3 regions of the Guptibacillus sedimenti genome follow, and region 1 is predicted to be linked to each of the others. Evidence: riboswitches for the same ligand, from Rfam matches in the RefSeq annotation. Region 1 holds a riboswitch; each other region holds the start of a gene.
What was found. A riboswitch is a leader RNA that binds a small molecule or an ion and turns the genes downstream of it on or off. The one in region 1 is predicted to bind S-adenosylmethionine.
Positions count from the first base shown of each region.

Region 2: another riboswitch for S-adenosylmethionine. It lies ahead of PQ578_RS16635 (2,3-diketo-5-methylthiopentyl-1-phosphate enolase); the one in region 1 lies ahead of metK (methionine adenosyltransferase).
Region 3: another riboswitch for S-adenosylmethionine. It lies ahead of PQ578_RS07040 (methionine biosynthesis PLP-dependent protein); the one in region 1 lies ahead of metK (methionine adenosyltransferase).

Region 1 is NZ_JAQQWV010000001.1:1,043,404-1,050,197, forward strand. It holds gene pckA (phosphoenolpyruvate carboxykinase (ATP)) at 1-1,513, opposite strand, end outside; SAM riboswitch class I at 2,345-2,454, shown strand; gene metK (methionine adenosyltransferase) at 2,664-3,860, shown strand; gene PQ578_RS05045 (MSMEG_1061 family FMN-dependent PPOX-type flavoprotein) at 3,977-4,597, shown strand; gene PQ578_RS05050 (nucleotide sugar dehydrogenase) at 4,591-5,919, opposite strand; gene PQ578_RS05055 (glycosyltransferase family 4 protein) at 5,934-6,794, opposite strand, start outside.
Region 2 is NZ_JAQQWV010000004.1:5,853-12,646, forward strand. It holds gene PQ578_RS16605 (ATP-binding protein) at 1-257, shown strand, start outside; gene PQ578_RS16610 (alpha/beta fold hydrolase) at 264-1,145, opposite strand; gene PQ578_RS16615 (GNAT family N-acetyltransferase) at 1,260-1,778, shown strand; gene PQ578_RS16620 (acireductone dioxygenase) at 1,826-2,359, opposite strand; gene PQ578_RS16625 (methylthioribulose 1-phosphate dehydratase) at 2,346-2,996, opposite strand; gene PQ578_RS16630 (2-hydroxy-3-keto-5-methylthiopentenyl-1-phosphate phosphatase) at 2,959-3,657, opposite strand; gene PQ578_RS16635 (2,3-diketo-5-methylthiopentyl-1-phosphate enolase) at 3,654-4,853, opposite strand; SAM riboswitch class I at 4,949-5,058, opposite strand; gene PQ578_RS16640 (pyridoxal phosphate-dependent aminotransferase) at 5,143-6,315, opposite strand; gene PQ578_RS16645 (carbon-nitrogen family hydrolase) at 6,418-6,794, shown strand, end outside.
Region 3 is NZ_JAQQWV010000001.1:1,437,161-1,443,954, forward strand. It holds gene PQ578_RS07030 (bifunctional homocysteine S-methyltransferase/methylenetetrahydrofolate reductase) at 1-1,119, opposite strand, end outside; gene metC (cystathionine beta-lyase) at 1,116-2,309, opposite strand; gene PQ578_RS07040 (methionine biosynthesis PLP-dependent protein) at 2,299-3,426, opposite strand; SAM riboswitch class I at 3,501-3,611, opposite strand; gene PQ578_RS07045 (DUF1189 domain-containing protein) at 3,706-4,503, opposite strand; gene PQ578_RS07050 (Na/Pi cotransporter family protein) at 4,741-6,369, shown strand; gene PQ578_RS07055 (DUF456 domain-containing protein) at 6,490-6,794, shown strand, end outside.

The DNA.
Region 1 (6,794 bases):
GAGTAGCAAGTTCTTTTGCTTTTATGTCATAGTTTTCTTTGTTTTCCCATGTTTGTTTTGGTTGCAACACATCTGCGGGTACGCCAGGACAGTGAGAAGGGATATGCAATCCGAAAATGGGATCTGTTACTGTTTCTATACGATCAAGCTCTCCGTTCAAAGCAGCTTGAATCATCGCTCTAGTGTAGGATAGCTTCATTCGCTTTCCAACACCATATCCGCCACCAGACCAACCTGTGTTCACAAGGAAAACTTGAACATCATGTTCCATGATTTTCTCACCAAGCATTTCGGCATAGCGGTGAGCAGGTAACGGTAAGAACGGTGCGCCGAAGCAAGTAGAGAAAGTAGCTTCAGGTGAAGTTACGCCTCTTTCGGTTCCGGCTAGTTTACTTGTATAGCCAGATAGAAAATGGAACATCGCTTGTTCTTTCGTAAGCTTACTGATCGGCGGAAGGACTCCGAAGGCATCAGCGGTTAAGAAGATAATCGTATTAGGATGACCCGCTACGCTTGGAATAGCGATGTTAGGAATGGCATCGATTGGATAAGCAGCTCGAGTATTTTCAGTTAGGCTCGTGTTATCGTAATCAGGCTTACGTGAATCGGTATCCATTATGACGTTCTCAAGAACTGTTCCAAAACGGATGGCATCCCAGATTTCAGGCTCTTTTTCTCTCGATAAGTTGATGCATTTAGCGTAGCAACCGCCTTCAATGTTAAAAACACCGTTCATGGACCAGCCATGTTCATCATCACCTATAAGTGAACGGTGTGCGTCAGCAGAAAGCGTCGTTTTACCTGTTCCAGATAAACCGAAAAATAGAGCAACATCGCCTTCTTTACCAACGTTTGCAGAGCAGTGCATGGAAAGAATATTGTTCTCAGGTAATAAGTAGTTCATTACGGTGAAAATTGATTTTTTGATTTCGCCAGCATATTCTGTACCGCCAATTAAAACGGTTCGCTTTTCAAAGGAAATAATAATGAACGTTTCGGAATTTGTCCCGTCAACGTCAGGGTCAGCTTGAAAACCAGGAGCAGAAATAACAGTAAATCCTGCTTCATGATCTTGTAGCTCTGATTCATTTGGACGTATAAAAAGTTGGTGGGCAAAAAGGTTATGCCAGGCATATTCGTTAATAACCTGGATGGGTAGTCTTGATGACTGGTCAGCACCAGCAAATCCTTTAAATACATAAAGATCCTTTTTCTCACCAAGATAGTTCAGCACTTTCGTGTAAAGGTTTTCAAAACTTTTTTCGGAAATTGGTTGATTTGTTTCCCAATTTACTTTGTTCTTTACGGAGTCTTCGTTTACAATAAACTTGTCCCCAGGAGAACGACCGGTGTATTTTCCGGTTTCAACTCGAAGAGCGCCCGTTGAAGATAGTGTTCCTTCGTTTTTAAATAAGGAATGTTCAACCAGTTCAGAAACTGATAAATTTACATGTGGATTGTTCTTATTTAAGATAGCATCCAATAACGGTGAGGAGAAGGAAGCTGTTTTCATACGTTAAACCCATCCTTTATGAAAGATTTCGTTGACTGACTCGTTTAACTCAAAAATAGTATAACACATTTGCGTGATTATTCTATACTAATCTATGTATTTTTTGCTTAAAGAGTGAAAAAACAACGAATAACGATTTGGTTAGGTTTTAGGGGTCCCTTCTTTAATATAAGAAGGCTTTTTTATTGTGATGGTAATGAATTAATTATTCAGTTCTTTCGAGTCAGGGTTCCGCTTTTCGTGAGATCCAGCTGCAGTGGGCAGGGTGAAGCGCTTGTCGACCATAGAACGCCCACTTCCGCTTTTCGTGTCTAGCTGCGACTCGCAGAAACTACGATATTTCACTACTTCACAGGAACACAAAAAGCGTGTTCCAGTTCAGGAGTTCCAATATCTCCGTTTCTAACCGCTTGTCTCCGCTTTTCGTGTCTAGCTGCAGTGGGCAGGGTCTCGATCGCTTCACCCTACAAAATGAACACAAAGACCGTGTTCTTTTTGTAGGGCTCCAGCGCTTGTCGACCCTAAACGCCCACTTCCGCTTTTCGTGTCTAGCTGCAGTGGGCAGGGTCTCGATCGCTTCACCCTACAAAATGAACACAAAGACCGTGTTCTTTTTGTAGGGCTCCAGCGCTTGTCGACCCTAAACGCCCACTTCCGCTTTTCATGTCTAGCTGCGCGGGCCAAATCCTTCGGCTGTTTCGCCCAATCGAATGAGACAAAAAGCGTCTCAATCTCATGGGCTCCAACATCCTGCGGATTTAGGCAGGCCCACTCCGCTTTTCGTTATTGACACTTTCTTTTAACTGCGTTATTATATGTCGAGAATGGATACTCTTATCCCGAGCAGGCGGAGGGACAGGCCCGATGAAGCTCAGCAACCAACTCCTATACAACAGGATTAAGGTGCTAACCTGCAAGACAATAGTCTTGGAAGATAAGAGGCGAAAGGCATGAGATACCAGCTCCTTTTCCCTCTAAATAGAAGGAAAGGGCTTTTTTAATGTCGTTGAGGTTGATGACACTATAAAAAAAGGTAAGACGATAAGATTTTGAATTCGTTCTCTCGTTTCGGCACAGGATAATAGGGAAATGAGTACCGTATCCATTACACTATAACTAGATAGGATCCAATCCTTAAGGAGGTACTTGAGTGAGTAATCGTCGTTTGTTTACTTCTGAGTCAGTAACAGAGGGGCATCCTGATAAAATTTCAGATCAGATTTCCGATGCCATTCTGGATGATATTCTTGCGCATGACCCAAATGCGCGCGTTGCCTGTGAAACTACAGTAACAACTGGGCTTGTATTAGTTTCCGGTGAAATTACAACTTCGCACTATGTGGATATTCCAAAAGTCGTTCGTGAAACGATTCAAACAATCGGTTATACACGTGCAAAATACGGATTTGATGCTGAAACATGTGCGGTGCTTTCATCTATTGATGAGCAGTCTGCTGATATAGCAGCAGGTGTAAACGTTGCTCTTGAAGCGCGTGAAGGCACAATGTCAGAAAGTGAAATTGATTCAATTGGTGCAGGTGATCAGGGTCTTATGTTTGGTTACGCATGTAATGAAACTGCTGAATTAATGCCGCTGCCAATCTCTCTTGCGCATAAGCTAGCTCGTCGATTGAGTGAAGTAAGAAAAGAAGAAATTCTTCCTTATCTTCGTCCTGACGGAAAGACTCAGGTTACGGTTGAATATGATGAATCTGGAAAGCCGGTTCGCGTTGATACGATTGTTGTTTCAACGCAACACCACCCTGAAATTTCACTTGAACAAATTCAGCGTAACATTAAGGAACATGTTGTGAAGCCAGTTGTTCCTGCTGAATTGATTGATGATGAAACAAAATACTTCATTAACCCAACTGGCCGTTTTGTGATTGGTGGGCCACAAGGTGATGCAGGTTTAACAGGAAGAAAAATTATTGTTGATACTTATGGTGGTTATGCGCGTCACGGTGGTGGTGCATTCTCTGGTAAGGATGCTACGAAAGTCGACCGTTCTGCTGCATATGCTGCTCGTTATGTAGCTAAGAACCTCGTCGCTGCAGGTCTTGCCGATCGTTGTGAAGTTCAGCTTGCCTACGCGATTGGTGTTGCTCAACCGGTATCGATTGCAATTGATACATTTGGGACTGGAAAAGTGTCAGAGGAACGACTTGTTGAGCTAGTAAGAGAGAACTTTGACCTTCGTCCTGCAGGCATTATTAAGATGCTTGATCTTCGCCGTCCTATTTATAAGCAAACGGCTGCGTATGGTCATTTTGGACGTACGGACATTGAACTTCCTTGGGAACAAACGGATCGTTCAGAATCCCTTAAACAGGGTGCTGGAATTTAGTAAATGATGAAAAGAGGCCGTTGGTCTCTTTTTTTTGTTTTCATTTAGTGAATATAAAATCTATATGAGTAAATAGGGTGTGATAAAATGGAAGAAAATGTAGGGGGAGAAAAGGAATGAAGGGAATTTTTGGTGAAAAAATTACAACGCTGCAGGAACTTGAAGAGATGGCCGGAAATCCGAGTCAGCTTGCTGTACATAAGGTTATTTCTTTTCTTGATGAATATTGTAGAGAGTTTATTCGCTTTACACCTTTTATCACGATAGCAACCCATTCAAGTACGGGTAGTGATGTTTCTCCAAGAGGGGATAAGCCAGGCTTCATTCAAGCGTTAGATGACTATCATCTATTAATACCAGAAAGACCAGGAAACAAACGAATGGACTCGATGAGGAACATAGTAGAAAACCCAATGGTTGGTTTGCTTTTCATGATTCCAGGACGAGATGAAACGTTGCGCATTAATGGGGTTGCGACGATTGTGAAAGATAAAAGCCTCCTTGCGCGATTTGAGTACAAGGGGAAAATGCCATTATTTGGAATTGGGGTTGAAGTAAAAGAATGTTTCATTCACTGTGGAAAAGCATTAAAACGATCCCATCTCTGGGAACCGGAGCGTTGGCCAAACATAGAAGGACTCGCACCGGCTACTAGAATGCTTTCAGATCATGCGAAGATCGGTGAAGAAAACGTTGCGGAATCGTTAAGGGACAGTTATACAAATCGTCTTTACTGAATGGATTGTACTGAAATGGAACCTAATCCTTTATAGATGTTTGGTCGACCAATTGAACAGTAAATTAAATCATAGGTGTTAGCAATGATTCGCATTTCATCCAGAGGGAATAAGTTGTGACCGTCTACGACTAATGGAAGATTGAGTCCTTTAATGATTTTACCCCAGTTAAGTTGTTTAATAGACACTAATTCACTCATCAATAAAAGAGCATCGCAATCTTGCACTGAATCGTAAATCGTGTTCATCTCGTTTCCTTTTTTATCTTTCGTTTTTTCAGTATCAAACTGTTGAACAATAGCACCTTCCTCTTTCAATTTCTTAATGACTAACTCATAAGGTGGAAGTGCTGGGATCGGTTTTATTGTAGATGAAGTGAAAATAGCAATTTTGGCTCCCTGGAGAGTTCCTAGGAAATCTTTCAGTTTCTGAATCAATAGTTCAGGCTGATATTGATCAATTTCATCTAGTGCCTTAAACATTTGATTTGCAGAAGAAGATGCTTTGATCATTGAACGAAATGAAGCAAGCTCGTCTAACGTGTCAGTACCTAGAAAGGAAGAACCGGGATGAAGGGAGTGCTCACTAAATTTTGGTGTCTTCGGTAATGCGCCTTGAATTAATTCAACGTCACCCCCGTATTTTTCTGCAACCCCAGCGATCATCGTGAGACACGAGACTTGTAATGATTGATACGTATGATAAGCGTACCTCATTAATTCTGCGCTAGTATGGTCCATATACTGAAGAGACGACGTAATAGGCTCGTAGAACGTTTCCATCGCACGACAAGCTCGAAGCGAAGAAGTGCCGATAATGATTTGAGACGGATACATAAAATCCTTTACTGCTGAGCCTTTTCGAATAAAATCTGGATTACTCACAACATCGAAGGAGCGATCAGGCACACCCTGTTCTATGAGAATGTCTTCTACTTTTGATGCTGTTCCTGGGGGAACATTACTTTTAATAATGAAGGTTTTATGTTGTTTAATTGTAAGAGCAATTTTTCTTATGAAACGAAAGAAACAAGTAAGATCAGGATGTTTATTCTCGTCAACTGGAATAGGTTCAGTGAATAGAAGAATGTCTGCTTCAGAAGCGGCTGTTAATCGATTAACAGAGAAGCTTAATTGACCAGCCTTTTTCACTTCTGTCATCATTTCTGTTAATCCTTCTTCATCCACAGGTACTTCGCCTGAATTGAGTGCAACAATTTGACTTCGATCTTCATCGGTACAAACGACATGATGACCATGTGAAGCGAAGATAGCGGATGCGGTTAAACCAATTTCATTGGTGCCAAATACAGCAAGCTTCATTATTTTTCTCCTTTCTAAGCGTATTGAACAATTTTCTTAACTCCAATTGTTTTTTCGTAGTCCTCTAATAATCGACCAAAAATGGCATCCCAAGATTGAGAAAGTGCATAGCGTCGACCCTCATACCCCATCATTCTTCGGTCAGTATGATCTGTTAAAAGTCGTCTGATCGCGCTAATGTATTCCTCCTCCTTATTAGGTGAGCAGAAAAGTCCATTTCGTTCTTCCGACACAACGTCAGTTAAGCCTCCAGCATTTGCAGCTACAACAGGGGTTCCTGAGGCGAGAGACTCCAATGCGACATTTCCAAATGTTTCAGTAGCAGATGGGAATATGAATAGATCCGAGGTTGCGTATAGCTCTGCTAATTCTTCTCCTTCTTTGTAACCAGTGAATGTCACATTCCTAGGTACATTTTCTTTGAAATGAGGCATGGCTGGTCCGTCTCCTACTATCAGCCATCTTGTTTGTCGTTTTAATTCATCAGGTAATTTCCACATGATTTTTTGTAACGTTTCAAGATTTTTTTCTGGAGCTAGTCGACTAACAAATAATAGAATATACTTTTCCTGAAAATTGTATCGTTGTCGTAGTGACTGATTTTTTTTAAGCGGAGAAAAGTGTTCACAGTTAACACCTCTTCTCCAAAGTTTCAGGTTCTCAAATCCTTTTTCATTTAACCGGTGCCGTGTTTCGTTAGACGGAACAAAGGTGCTAGAGAATGGCTGGTGAAACCACGTTAAATATTTCCACATGACAGGAGAAAACCATTCAAGGTAATAATGTTTTAGATAGTCATCAAAATTCGTATGATAGGAAGCAACCATGGGCACATTGTTCTTTTTTCCGTAGTGCAACCCGCACATTCCGATATT
Region 2 (6,794 bases), on a different contig from region 1:
GAGAAATTATTATCAAAGCTATGGAACGAAAGGAACACATACAGATTCAGGTAATTGATAATGGTAGTGGCATCGCTGATGAAGAACTTGAAAAACTTGGCTCACCTTTTTTCACTACGAAAAAGAACGGTACAGGACTTGGACTTACAATTTGCAAGAGGATTGTTAAAAAACATAAAGGCACTTTTACGATTGAAAGTAACGAAGGCATAGGAACGATCGTTACATTAAACTTCCCAAAGATCTATACCACCTAACCCCTTTTATTCAGGGGCTTGTGTATAGATCTTTTCGTTACCCTTTTCTTCTAACCACTGTTTAATCTTTTTTATCGTTTCTTCAGGTCTTTGCCAGTGTAGGACATGTCCTGTTTCCGGAATAGCACTTACCTTACAATGAGTTCCTAGCTCCTCCTGCATTCTAGCTGCTGCCTGACGTCTTATCGTTTCTCCATCCTCAGGAAGGGTTGCTCTTATAAGAAATGTTGGCACATGTACCTGGTGGAAAACGTCGCGGCAAGACTCAAGATAGAGTGATTTTCCAATCGCTCTTACAGTATTTTCGCTTACCTTCATTGCTACGCCACCCCCCACTTCCTTCATATCCCTGTGAACCATTTGCTCCAATTCATGGCTACATCTACCAATTTCCTCTTTCTTCTTTTTCTCATACTCTTCTATAGTTGAATAATAACTTTCAGTTATCCACTGTGACATTTGCTTCAGGAATCCCTCTAACGTTATAGAAAGATCTTCTTCAAAAAGGAGATAACCTCCATCAATCATCACAATGCCATTCACCATTTCAGAAAACCGACTACTAAAGTGGAGAGCTAGAGCCGCTCCCCAAGAATGGCCAATCAAATAAACTGGCTGATTACTTAGTTCAAAACGTACCTTTTCGAGCCATTCGGTTAGAAATTGAAAGGAATATTTTTTTTCATCATTAAAAGGCTGAGTGTCACCGTGGCCAGGTAAATCAATCGCAAACAAATGAAAATGATCTTGCAAACGATCAGCGATCTCGTTAAACCCAAGCGCATTGTTCGTCAAACCATGAAGTAAGAGAACGGTGGGGTTACGCTGACTTCCCCATTCATAAATGCAGACGTCGAGACCTTCTATTTTTAGCTTCATTTTTTTCATATTACTCAGTCCTTCCATAATGTATGGCTACTTCATGTATTCGACTGGCAGGATTCATTCCCTTTTTCTAGAAGTGAGTGGAGTAAGAAATCATAGGTAATGAGGAGAGCTCCCATGAAAATTAGAAATGCGACAGTAGATGACGCTCTAGCGATAGCAACTGTTCATGTGAATAGCTGGAAATCGACCTATCAGCAGCTTATTCCAGAAGATTATCTTAATGCACTTGATATTCAAGTACGGGAAGCCCGTTGGAAAAAGTTTATTCAAGCTGGCAACACTATTTTTGTAGCCGTCGATCAAGGAGAAATTATCGGGTTTGCAAACGGTGGGAAAAATAGATCAACATCTTATCACTATGATGGAGAGCTGTATGCGATTTATCTTCTTGAAGAAGCACAGCGAAAAGGAGCAGGAAAAAAGCTATTATGTTCTGTTGCGAAAGAGCTCAGGAAGGAATCATACCAATCGATGCTTGTGTGGGTTCTGAACGGAAATCCAGCCGCTCACTTTTATCAAAGCTTTCATCCATTTAAAGTTGCTGAGAAAGAGACTGAAATTGCAGGAAAAAAACTTCTAGAATCGGCTTTTGGTTGGCCAGATCTAGAAGATTTGATTACGATTTGCACCTAAATATGGTTATAGAAAAGCGGCCGACGAACACACACGGCCGCTTTCTTTTAGTTTATACTTTGTTTCTCTTCATAAGGGTGGGCAACCCAGCCTGATGGGTCAATAAATAGACGAACAGCTACAACTTGACGATCATCCATTAATGTAAAGAAGTGCGGTGTATCCACCGGAACAGAGATCACATCGCCTGGATCTAATTCAACATCAAAATATCCGACGCTTCCTTTAATCACAAAAATCCCATGCCCAGCGGTAATTGCTCTTACTTCATCCTCCGTATGGACGTGCACTTGTTCGAATTTCTTCAGAATGGCATCTAGGTCTGGCGTTTCTTCAGAAAGAGCCACCACATCCCAGTTTCCGTATCCATTGCGTTCAGCTAGAGAACGAATTTCTTCATTAAATACAGTTAAAATTTCATTTTTTTGTTCTTCCGTTACAGTGCAATTACCTCTTAATTGTTCAGGAAGTTTTTCTACCTGCCACTGTTCATAAAGAACACCCTCTTGTTGTAGAAATGCACTTACAGCATCCCTTCCCTCAATTACTTCACCTGTATTTCTCACTTTAATTACCGCCATTTTTTCTTCCTCCCTCGCTTACTACTGATTGAAAGTTTCTTAATTTAAGATGATAACTAAATAAAAATTCAAATGCTTCGAGATACTTTTTGGCTTCAAAACCATCGCGTCCCCATACCGTAATGCCATGATTTTTCATTAATACAGCTTTCGTTTCTCTAGTGATAGCATGAACAACATCCTGAGCAAGTAAAGAAAGGTCACTGGAGTTATCAATGATCGGAACGGTTATTCGATCATTTTGTCCCCAGAGCCCAAACGCTTTTATTAATTCAACACCCTGAAAAGTAACCTCCCCCTCTGTACTAAAAAGTTCAGAAATCACATTGTTATCCACTGTGTGGACGTGCAAACAACATCCGGCATTTGTTTTTTGATAGATGGCCTGATGAACAATTGTTTCAGCAGATGGTTTTAAAGAAGTTTTTTCGATTGCCTGCCCATCACGGTCGACCAATATGAAATCTTCTTCCGTTCGTTTTCTTTTATCTTTACCACTTGCGGTGACAAGAAACTGTAGCGGCTCCTCACTTACTTTGATCGAGAGATTGCCGCTTGTTCCCGGAAACCAATCACGACCTGCTAACTCATCTTTGATATCAGCGAGTTCGTTCCAACGTTTCTGAATGATGCTCATCATATCCCTCCTTTTCTTCCATCAATTTTCGAACGATATCATCGAACGACTCAAACGGAACTGCAGGAATGGACAGTTCTTTACACTTCTCTGCTAAGTAATCTCTTGCAAAGACTTGGTCTGCCTGTTTAGCTGCCTCTAGATCCGTTATAGAGTCACCGATCACAATTTTTCGGTAGGTATCTCCATCAAACTGTTTTAAGATACCTGGCTTGCAGCATCCGCAATCGTTTGTACAATCATCATCACAAGAGTATGGCCAAGTAATCGTGATCGTTTCGTTCGTAAAATCGCTCCCATTGCAGAAAATGTTCTCTTCCGGTATTTCAAATGGGTTTAGAAGCGGATAGACAAAAAAATCAATTCCTCCACTTACAACGTAAAGCTGGATACCTTCTCGTTTTGTATAATGAACAAACTCAGCAAATCCCTGTCTAATCTCGGTTGTAGCTAATAAATAATCAAGCAAATCATTCTTTCGGCTGGAAGGAATCAAATGAAACATCTGCCCCACACCTTCCCGAATGGATAGGTTCTGCGCTAAAATATTATCTTTTATTTGCTCCCATTCTTTCGGAGCAAAACGTTTCATTAAGGAAACGATATTATCGCTATTTGTAATCGTGCCATCAAAATCACAAAATATAACCGGCTTTTTCATCGAACCACCTCTGTGCTCCCCCACTTTGTAAGTGCTTGGTGAAGTGCCTCACTATTAAGCGATGCCTCTTCGAGAGTTTGATTTGTTAGAACGGCTTCAATCGCATCTCGGAATGCTTTTCCTCCAGAAGCGGCTCCTCCTGGATGCCCATGAACGCCTCCTCCTGCGTTAATAACACTATCCTTTCCAAAGTCCTGAAGTAAGAGTGGAACCAATCCTGGATGGATGCCTGCTGAAGGAACTGGAAATGTCTTGTTCAGCTGATTCTCTTTCGTCAGAGCTAGGGCTGTTGCGAGTGCTTCGTTTCGATTTAACGCCATGCTTCCGTAAGGGGAGGGAAAAAGAGAGAAATCAGCTCCAGCGGTTCGAAGCAATTTTCCAAGTAAAAGTGAATAACTTATTCCATACGTGCTTGATGCAGCCATAGCCCCTGAAAAAGAAGGATGAGCCATGATCGGAACCGAGATATCCTTATCCTCTGCGAGAGACTGCAGGACATCTAAACCATATGTAAAAACATTAAACAAAAGGGCATCAGCACCTAATTCAATCGCGCGTTTTGCTCGATCTTTCAACTTGTCCGTTCTTCCGGATAAATTAACTGCATATCGTGTGCGTTTCCCTGTCACTTCTGACGTCTGATCGAGCACTTTTTTTAAAGCGGGAACACGCTTTTCAAGAGGTGACAACTCATTTTCAAAAAGAATTTCATCATCCTTTACAAAATCAACTCTCCCTAGGGCTTGTGCCTGCATTTGTTGTTCTAACTCATGCAATGGCTTTCCAATCACCCCTTTAAAAATACTCATCACAAGTGGTCGATCATGCACATTTGCAAGTTTGCGGATGCCATCTATACCATACGCTGGTCCCGGAAATGCTTGAACCAACTCATTTGAAAAATCTAAATCAATAAGTTTAATTTCTCCATCAAGAGAAAGTTTGCCGAAAACGGTTGTTAAAATCGCCGGTAGATCAGCACTGAAATTAATGGCTGGATAGGAGATAACGATAATCCCTTTACCTTCTCTCTCCTCAACCCGAACGACTTCCCCTTTATGTTTTTGTAACTGTTCTTTTTCTAATAAAGGTAGATTCGTCCATGTCCCCACGGTTAAACCGAGAGCGATTGATTCGGCACGCTGGGCTAATTGATGATCATTATTTACAAGATAGGTAGCTATAAGACGGCTCATCACGTTCATTCCTTTCAGTCTTTACCTTTCAATTTTCGCTCATCACACAAAAAAGACCCCTTCACGAGGAAGAGGTCTTTATCACCATGCTCTTCCTCTTATCTTCCAGCTTTTGCTGCGAGAATTAGCACCGTGTCTTTAAGAAAACTTAAAAATCGGTTGCCGGGCTTCAAAGGGCTCGTCCCTCCACCTCTCTGGATAAGAGTATGCAATTATTCGTTTTTAGTAATTGATTTGAATTATGCCAGAGACAGGAAATTCTGTCAAACTGTTTTTTAATTTTTCTGAATCAAAAGAGATTAAGAGACTTAATTCGCTCAACTGCTTCTCTTAGCTTCTCTTCAGACGTTAATAGCCCCACTCGTACATAGCCCTCACCAAATTCTCCAAAGCCGTTTCCAGGTGCGACAACAATTTGGACGTTTTCAAGCAAGAAATCTGCAAAGCTTTCTGAAGTAAAAGATTCGGGTACTTTCAACCAGGCGAAAAACGATCCCGCAGGAGAAGTGACATTCCAACCAATGTCATGGAGTCCTTGAATGAGAACATTTCGTCTCGACTCATACGTATCGCGAAGTTCTTCTACACACTGCTGCGATCCAAGCAAAGCTTCAGCAGCGGCTTCTTGTACCGCACTAAATAGACTGACATAAAAATGATCCTGAAGGAGATTGATGCTCTCAACAACAGATTGATTTCCAACTGCAAATCCTACACGCCATCCCGCCATATTATATGTTTTGGAAAGGGTATAGATTTCAATTCCATTGTCTTTAGCACCCTCTGTTTCCAAAAAGCTAATCGGTCGCTCTCCATCAAACCCGATCGCACCGTAAGCAAAATCATGCACAACACAAATATCATTCGTCTCTGCAAAACTGACTGTTTCCTCAAAGAAGCGCTTCGTTGCAACAGCTGCAGTTGGGTTGTTGGGATAATTTAAAAACATCATTTTCGCTTTTTTTAATGAATCCTCTGGAATCGCATCATAGTCAGGTAAGAAATGATTTTTCTCAAGCAACGGCATCATCTGCATATCCGCTTCAGCCATCGCGACACCTGACCAATAATCAGGATAACCTGGGTCTGGAACGAGTGCCACATCACCTTTATTTAGTAAACATTGACTGACCTCGACAAGGCCTGCTTTTCCACCGAAAAGAACGGCAACTTCCTTCTCTGGATCAAGATTCACTCCAAATTCTCGCTGATAGAAATCAGCAGCAGCCTGCTTCAAGAAAGGCTGTCCTCGAAATGGCGGATATTTGTGATAGGAAGGGTTTTCAGCTGCCTTCTGCAAAGACTCGATAATATGATCGGGTGTTGGCTGATCAGGATTTCCCTGTCCAAGATTAATGATGTCATAACCCGCCTCTACATAGCGGTTTACTTTTCCAGCAAGCTTCGCAAAAAATTGTTCCGGTAGTCGTTTAAGTGCATCTGATGTTTGAAATTGTTTCAAAGAATCACATCCTGTTAAAATTTTCGTGAAATTCTAGTAAATTATGTTATCTTGGATACACAATCATGTAAAGCTTATTTTGTTAGCGAGGAGGAGAAGAAAATGAAAAAAATCGCTCTGTTGCAATTTGATATTGCGTTTGGAAACCCTGAAGAAAATTTCTCGAAAGTGAAAGAGCTTGTTACTAAGGCTGTTCATGACAAACCAGATATTATTGTTTTACCAGAACTGTGGTCGACTGGTTATGACTTATCGAGACTAGACGAAATTGGGGATGAAAATGCAGAAAAGTCAATTGCATTTCTTTCAGACCTAGCCAAAAAGAATAAGGTAAGTATAGTAGGTGGCTCAATTGCAAAGCAACACAATGATCACGTCACGAATACGATGCTCGTTTTCAATCGAGATGGGCAGCTTATCCATGAGTATAGCAAAGCCCATCTATTTCGGTTGATGAATGAAGAGAAATACCTCGTATC
Region 3 (6,794 bases), 390 kb from region 1:
TTTAATCGTAGAAGCCATGGCGGTATTGCAAATTCGCGGTGAGGCAAGAGAGTTATCAGCCAGCGTAATCGCATCAACGCCAACTTCTTGTAGCGCTTTTGTTCCCTCAAGATATTTATCAATCGATAATTTCTTTGGAGGGTCGAGCTCAACGATAACAGATCGCTGTTTTCTTGCTATTTCATGTAAGTGAGGGAGCCTTTCTTCCTCAAAATCGATGATCCCAGCCTCTTTTTCGTTAACGGTTACTTCTTTCGTTGTAATAGGTTTTAAACCCTTTAGTGCATTAGCTGCAGCAGCTATATGCTCAGGGGTTGTGCCGCAGCAACCACCAATAAGTCTAACGCCTTGTTGACGTAGGGCTTCTGCGCTTTGTTTGAAATAGTCTGGCGCGGTAGGATAAACAAGACGTCCCTCTTCATAATCAGGTAAACTAGCGTTAGGATAGGCAGAAAGAAAACGACCTGAGAGAGGCACTTGTTCTAATGATTGAATCATATGATAAGGGCCGAGTCTGCAGTTAACGCCTATTACATCCGCTCCGGCATTCTCAATCTGTTCTAAGGCAGCAGCAAGAGAAGTGCCATCTTGCAAAATGCCTGGCTCATGCATGGAAACTTGTGCAATTAAAGGCAAATCCGTTTCCTTTCGAGCTATTTTAAGTACGGTTATGATCTCTTCTAGATCGTAATACGTTTCCAATAAAAGACCATCGACTCCTTCTAATAGAAGGCAATATAGCTGTTCTCTAAAGCTACGCTTAATTTCATCAAGGGGAGTCGATCGTGTATTTATTCCTCGTATTCCTCCTATTGTCCCAAGAACGTAAGTAGAGTCTGTCGCAGCCTTTCGAGCGAGTTTAACGCCTTCCTTATTGATCTCTTTTACTAGATCTTCAAGTCCATATCGTGATAGCTTGCTATAGTTCGCGCCGTACGTATTGGTTTGAATCACATCTGAGCCGGCATGAATATAAGCTTGGTGAACATTTAATACTTGATCCGGATGTGAAAGATTCAGCGCTTCAAAACATTGGTCGATGCCGTATGAATAAAGAAGGGTCCCCATCGCACCGTCACCAATCAAAATTTTGTGCTCGAGATCTTCAAGTAAGCTCATCCTTTAGCACCTCCGGCTGTAGGAGCGTAAAGTTTAGTAATGGCAGCAAAACCTTGTTTAAAGTCTTGAAGCAAATCATCAGCATTTTCAAGCCCCACAGATAAGCGTAACAAGCCATCTGTAATCCCGCGTTTGTTTCGTTCGGCAGCTGACATAGATGCATGAGACATTCTCGCTGGATAAGAGAGAATCGATTCAACCGCACCAAGACTAACAGCGTAAACTGGAAGTTGCACGTTCTTTGTAAACAATCGAACCGCGTTTTCATCAGGTAGTCGAAAAGAAAGAACAGCCCCAGGACCCGCTGCTTGGTAAAGGTGAGTCGAATGTCCCTGATGGAAAGAGAACCCAGGATAATAAACTTCTTCTACAAGCGGCTCTTTAAGGAGTGCATGAGCAAGCCGGAAAGCCGATCTTGAAGATTGATCGAGCCGACAATGTAATGTTTTTAATCCGCGAAGAACTAACCAGGAATCATGAGCACTTAAAATGGATCCGAAAGAGTTTTGCAAAAAAGCAAGGTTTTCGCCCAGCTTTTCATTTTTAACTGCGGCAAGACCTGCAACAACATCGCTATGTCCTGCAATAAATTTTGTGGCACTATGAAGAACGATATCCGCGCCGAAGTCCAGTGGTCTTTGGAGGGCAGGTGTCATGAAGGTGTTATCAACGAACGTTAAACAATGATTCGCTTTCGCTAATTTAACGACGGCTTGAATATCAGTCACTTTAAGTAACGGATTAGAAGGTGTCTCGATGTAGATCACTTTTGTATTGGATTGAATCCCGTTCGCAACTTTATTTAAATCAGTCATATCGACAAAAGTATGACTAATTCCAAATCTGCAGAGAACATCGTGGATCATCCGATACGTCCCGCCATAAACATCTTCTGAAATCAAAACATGGTCATTTTGTGAAAGGAGCATAAAAGAAGTAGCGATAGCGGCCATACCAGAAGCAAATGCAAACCCTCTAACGCCACCTTCAAGGTCTGCAATCGTTTCTTCTAGAGCTTCACGGGTAGGGTTACCAGAGCGACTGTAATCATATTTTCCGGGCTGATCAAAATCCAATTGATGAAAGGTAGATGCTTGTTGAATTGGAACACTGACGGCTCCTGTGCTTTTATCAAATTTATGTTCGTTGTGAAGAAGTTTTGTTTGAAATGTATATGAATTAGTCGTCATGTCGCACACCATCCTCTTTGAAAATTGCTAGCGTTTGATCTAGATCTTTCACTAAATCGTTGATTTGTTCAATTCCTACTGAAAATCTGAGAAGTCGATTACAAACACCTTTCTCGAGTCTGATCTTTTCTGGGATATCGGCGTGTGTTTGTGTGGCTGGATAAGTAATAAAGCTCTCAACGCCTCCAAGACTTTCCGCAAAGGTAATCAGTTTCAAATTCCTTAGAAATGGATCAACCCATGCTTCAGACTGTAATCGAAACGACAGCATACCGCCTTTTTCAGGATAGAAGACGTCAGTTATTGCGTCGTGATTTCTTAAGTATGTTGCGATGGCTCGAGCATTCTCCTCATGTTGCTTTAGTCGAAGAGGTAATGTCTTCATTCCTCGAATGAGAAGCCAGGAGTCGAACGGAGAAAGAACCGCTCCAGCACCGTTTTGATATTGTTCAATCTCAGCACAGAGCTTTTCACCTTTGGCAATGACAAGTCCTGCAAGCACATCATTGTGACCCCCAAGGTATTTCGTTGCGCTATGAATAACAATATCAGCCCCTAGTAAAAGAGGGTTTTGTAGAAGAGGAGTGAATAACGTATTGTCTACGATTGACAATAAATTGTATGTCTTGGCAATCGTCACAATCTCTTCAACATCGGTTAACTTCATTAGGGGATTTGAAGGGTTTTCGATAAAGATTGCCCTAGTAGACAGAGTTATTAATGGTGCGATGCTATCAATATTTTGGCTGTCAAAATAGGTGAATGATATGTTGAAATGCTTTTCTGCGTGAGCAAATAATCGATATGTGCCACCATATAGGTCATCTGAAACGAGTATATGATCTCCGGTTTTAAATAAAGATATAATTGATTGGATGGCGGCCATGCCGGAACTAAATGCGAAGCCCTGGTCACCATGTTCGAGTTCATTTACTGCAGACTCTAGAATCGAGCGAGTAGGGTTTTTTGTTCTTGAATAATCAAACCCTGTTGATTGCCCAATTCCTTCATGCCTATAGGAGGTGGAAAAATAAACAGGAGGATTTACAGCGCCTGTTTGTGGATCTGATTTATTACCTAGTTGAACAAGTAGCGTATTGTAATGGTTATTTGTCATAATCAATCTCCTTTTCATTAAGTAAGGGCAATAAAAAAAAGCCCTCTATAAGAAGAAGACTTTGGTTGCTCTTCTTCTTATCTTCCAAGTTGAATTCAACTTGCTGGAGTTAGCACCTTTCCAGAAAATATCCGGTGGTTGCTGAAGCTTCTTCGGGCCAGTCCCTCTGCTTCTCTTGATAAGAATTGAAAGTATATGGAATTTTAATGTGTCGCTTTTTACATAATCTACATTACTTTAAAGCGAAAATCAAGTGATTTGATAAAATAATCAAAATTTTTACTCAGGTGAATTAGGTCTTTCGTTCGTTACACGTTTTTTCGGAAGAGGAATTTCCTTAATGGTTAAGTAGAGTAGCATGATGGCTACAAACCAATAGAGAAGAAATCCAAATGGGACGGTTGTTTTTACTAAAGCCATAATAGTAAAGAAAAGGGTTGGAATCGTAGCGGAATAAACCGATAGGACCCAGAGTTGTTTATAAGATGCTTTTCTACCCGCGAGTGACTTTAATAATAAACCGATTGTCGCTAGAACGGTAATTCCGATAAATTTGAGGCCAGTCTGGAATAAATAGACGACAAAGATTAAGAGTGGGATAAAGATCGGGAGCAAGTTATCTAAATTTTGCGTGAGTTCACTTACATCTTGTTTTGTAAAAGTCATTGAACTGAAATTACTATAATTAAACTCTTGTCTTGTCCCACTATCCATTACGATAATTCGATCTTTTAGGAACGCAATAGCCGATTCATAGGAATCAACATCGTCGGGCTTTATTTCATCTGTAGCATCAAAAATAAACGTGTTTCCATCTTCTTTTTTTATAAGTGGTTCAGATTGGTCACTTTTTAGTGTGCCATCTTCTAAAGTAAATTCAGGTAAATCTCCCATATGTGTTTTAAGGTCTTCGTAAGCATTGGTAAACGAAACCGCGGTAATAATCCCTATAGGTACAGAAGAAAGTAGCATTAGGAGAAACACATACAATATCGGCTTCCCTAGTTTTTGAAAACGGAATCGCGCCATCATTTTTGGAGAAAATAAGCTATAATACAGTTGTTTAAAAACGTTCAAATTGAAAATCTCCTTTCTGGTATGTGAGGGTAATCCCACTAAACCAGTTTATCTTATATAAGTAGATGGGAACAATAAACTAGCTGAAACTTTCTTGAAACAAAATTGATTTCATCATAATATCATTACAATTCTATATTAACTCTTTACAAAGAGGGGAGCGATGTAGATAATAGACAAGGGACTTTGTTGAGTATTGTCGAAAAAAATAAAACATGAGTGCAAGGGGTTGAAATGATGGAACTCAACGTTCAGGAGATGATCTTTCAGTTTGTGGGAGGTCTTGGTATTTTCCTGTTTGGACTAAAGTATATGGGAGATGGCCTTCAACGATCTGCAGGTGATCGATTAAGAGACATTCTTGATCGCTTTACGACGAACCCATTTATGGGTGTGCTAGCCGGGATCATTGTTACGATTCTCATCCAAAGTAGTTCAGGGACAACGGTTTTAACAGTCGGTCTTGTTAATGCAGGATTTATGACTCTCAAGCAAGCGATTGGTGTTGTAATGGGAGCTAACATTGGAACAACTGTTACAGCATTTATTATTGGTTTTCCTATTAAAGATTACGCTCTACCAATCATTGCTATTGGTTCTCTATTAATTTTCTTCTTTAAAAACAAGAAAATTAATTACGCAGGGCAAATTGTTTTTGGTTTTGGTGCGTTATTCTTTGGACTTGAATTAATGAGTGCAGGAATGAAGCCACTTAGAAGTCTTGAGGCTTTCCAAGAACTCACAGTGAGCATGAGTTCAAACCCGTTATTAGGCGTTGTAATTGGTACGGTATTTACAGTTATTGTGCAAAGTTCTAGTGCTACAATTGGTGTATTACAAGGACTTTATTCACAGAATGCGATGGATATTCAAGCTGCATTACCAGTTCTGTTTGGAGATAACATTGGAACAACAATTACAGCAGTTCTTGCTTCGATCGGTGCCTCTGTTGCAGCTAGACGCACGGCGCTGACTCACGTTATTTTTAATTTAATTGGTACGGCGATATTCTTAATTTTCTTGTTCGCCTATACACCATTTATTGAGTATCTTAGAGATTCGTTAAATTTGACACCAGAAATGACAATTGCATTTGGACACGGGATCTTTAACATTACGAATACTGTGATCCAATTCCCGTTCATTGCTGGACTTGCTTATCTTGTAACAAAAATTATTCCTGGTGATGATGCAACGATAGAATATAAACCGAAGCATCTTGATCCAGTATTCATCGAACGTTCTCCTTCTGTCGCTTTAGGACAGGCTAAAGAAGAAGTAATTCGAATGAGTGAATTTGCTTATAAAGGTGTTAAGGAAGCATCCAACTACTTAATATCTAAAGGTCAGAAGAGCGCAGAAAAAACCGCTCAATATGAAGAAGCCATTAACAATTTAGATACTAAGATTACAGACTACCTTATTCAGCTATCCGCAACTTCTCTGTCAGGTGATGAGTCAACACGTCACGGTATGTTAATGGACTCTGTTCGTGATATCGAGCGTATTGGCGATCATATGGAAAATATTGTTGAATTGGTTGATTATCAAATCAGCAATAAAGTAAAAATGACTGACGTTGCTATGCAAGACCTTGATGAAATGTTCAATCTAACCCTTTCTGCACTTCATGAAGCCTTTGATTCACTTGATAAGTGGGATATAGCGAAGGCACAGGAAGTTGTGAAACTGGAAGATAAAATTGATAAAATGGAACGAACACTTCGTAAACAGCATATCCTTCGCCTAAATGAAGGTGAATGTACTGGAAGTGCTGGAATCGTTTTTGTTGATATCATCAGTAACCTTGAGCGTATTGGTGATCATGCGGTAAATATCGCAGAAGCCGTTATTGGAGAAGAGTAAACGATAGAAGCAGAGGATTGCCTCTGCTTCTTTTTATTTTCACAGGGATTTTATATATTATATAGAAGGAAAATACTATTTACTATAAAATAGATTACAGTTAGAGGGGAGAGAGAAGGTATGGATATTTTATTTTGGTCTTTAATCGTTGCCTCATTTATTATCGCATTTGTTGGATTGATTTACCCAATTATTCCAGCGGTCTTATTTATTTATACTGGTTTTATTTTGTACGGTATATTTTATGATTTTGGTTCAATGACATTATCTTTCTGGATCATTCAGGTAATGCTCACGCTTTTATTATTTGCAGCAGATTATGCGAGTAATTTGTTTGGTGTTAAAAAGTATGGAGGCTCTAAAGCGGCGATTTGGGGGAGTACGATCGGTTTGTTAGTCGGCCCGTTTATTATTCCATTTGCGGG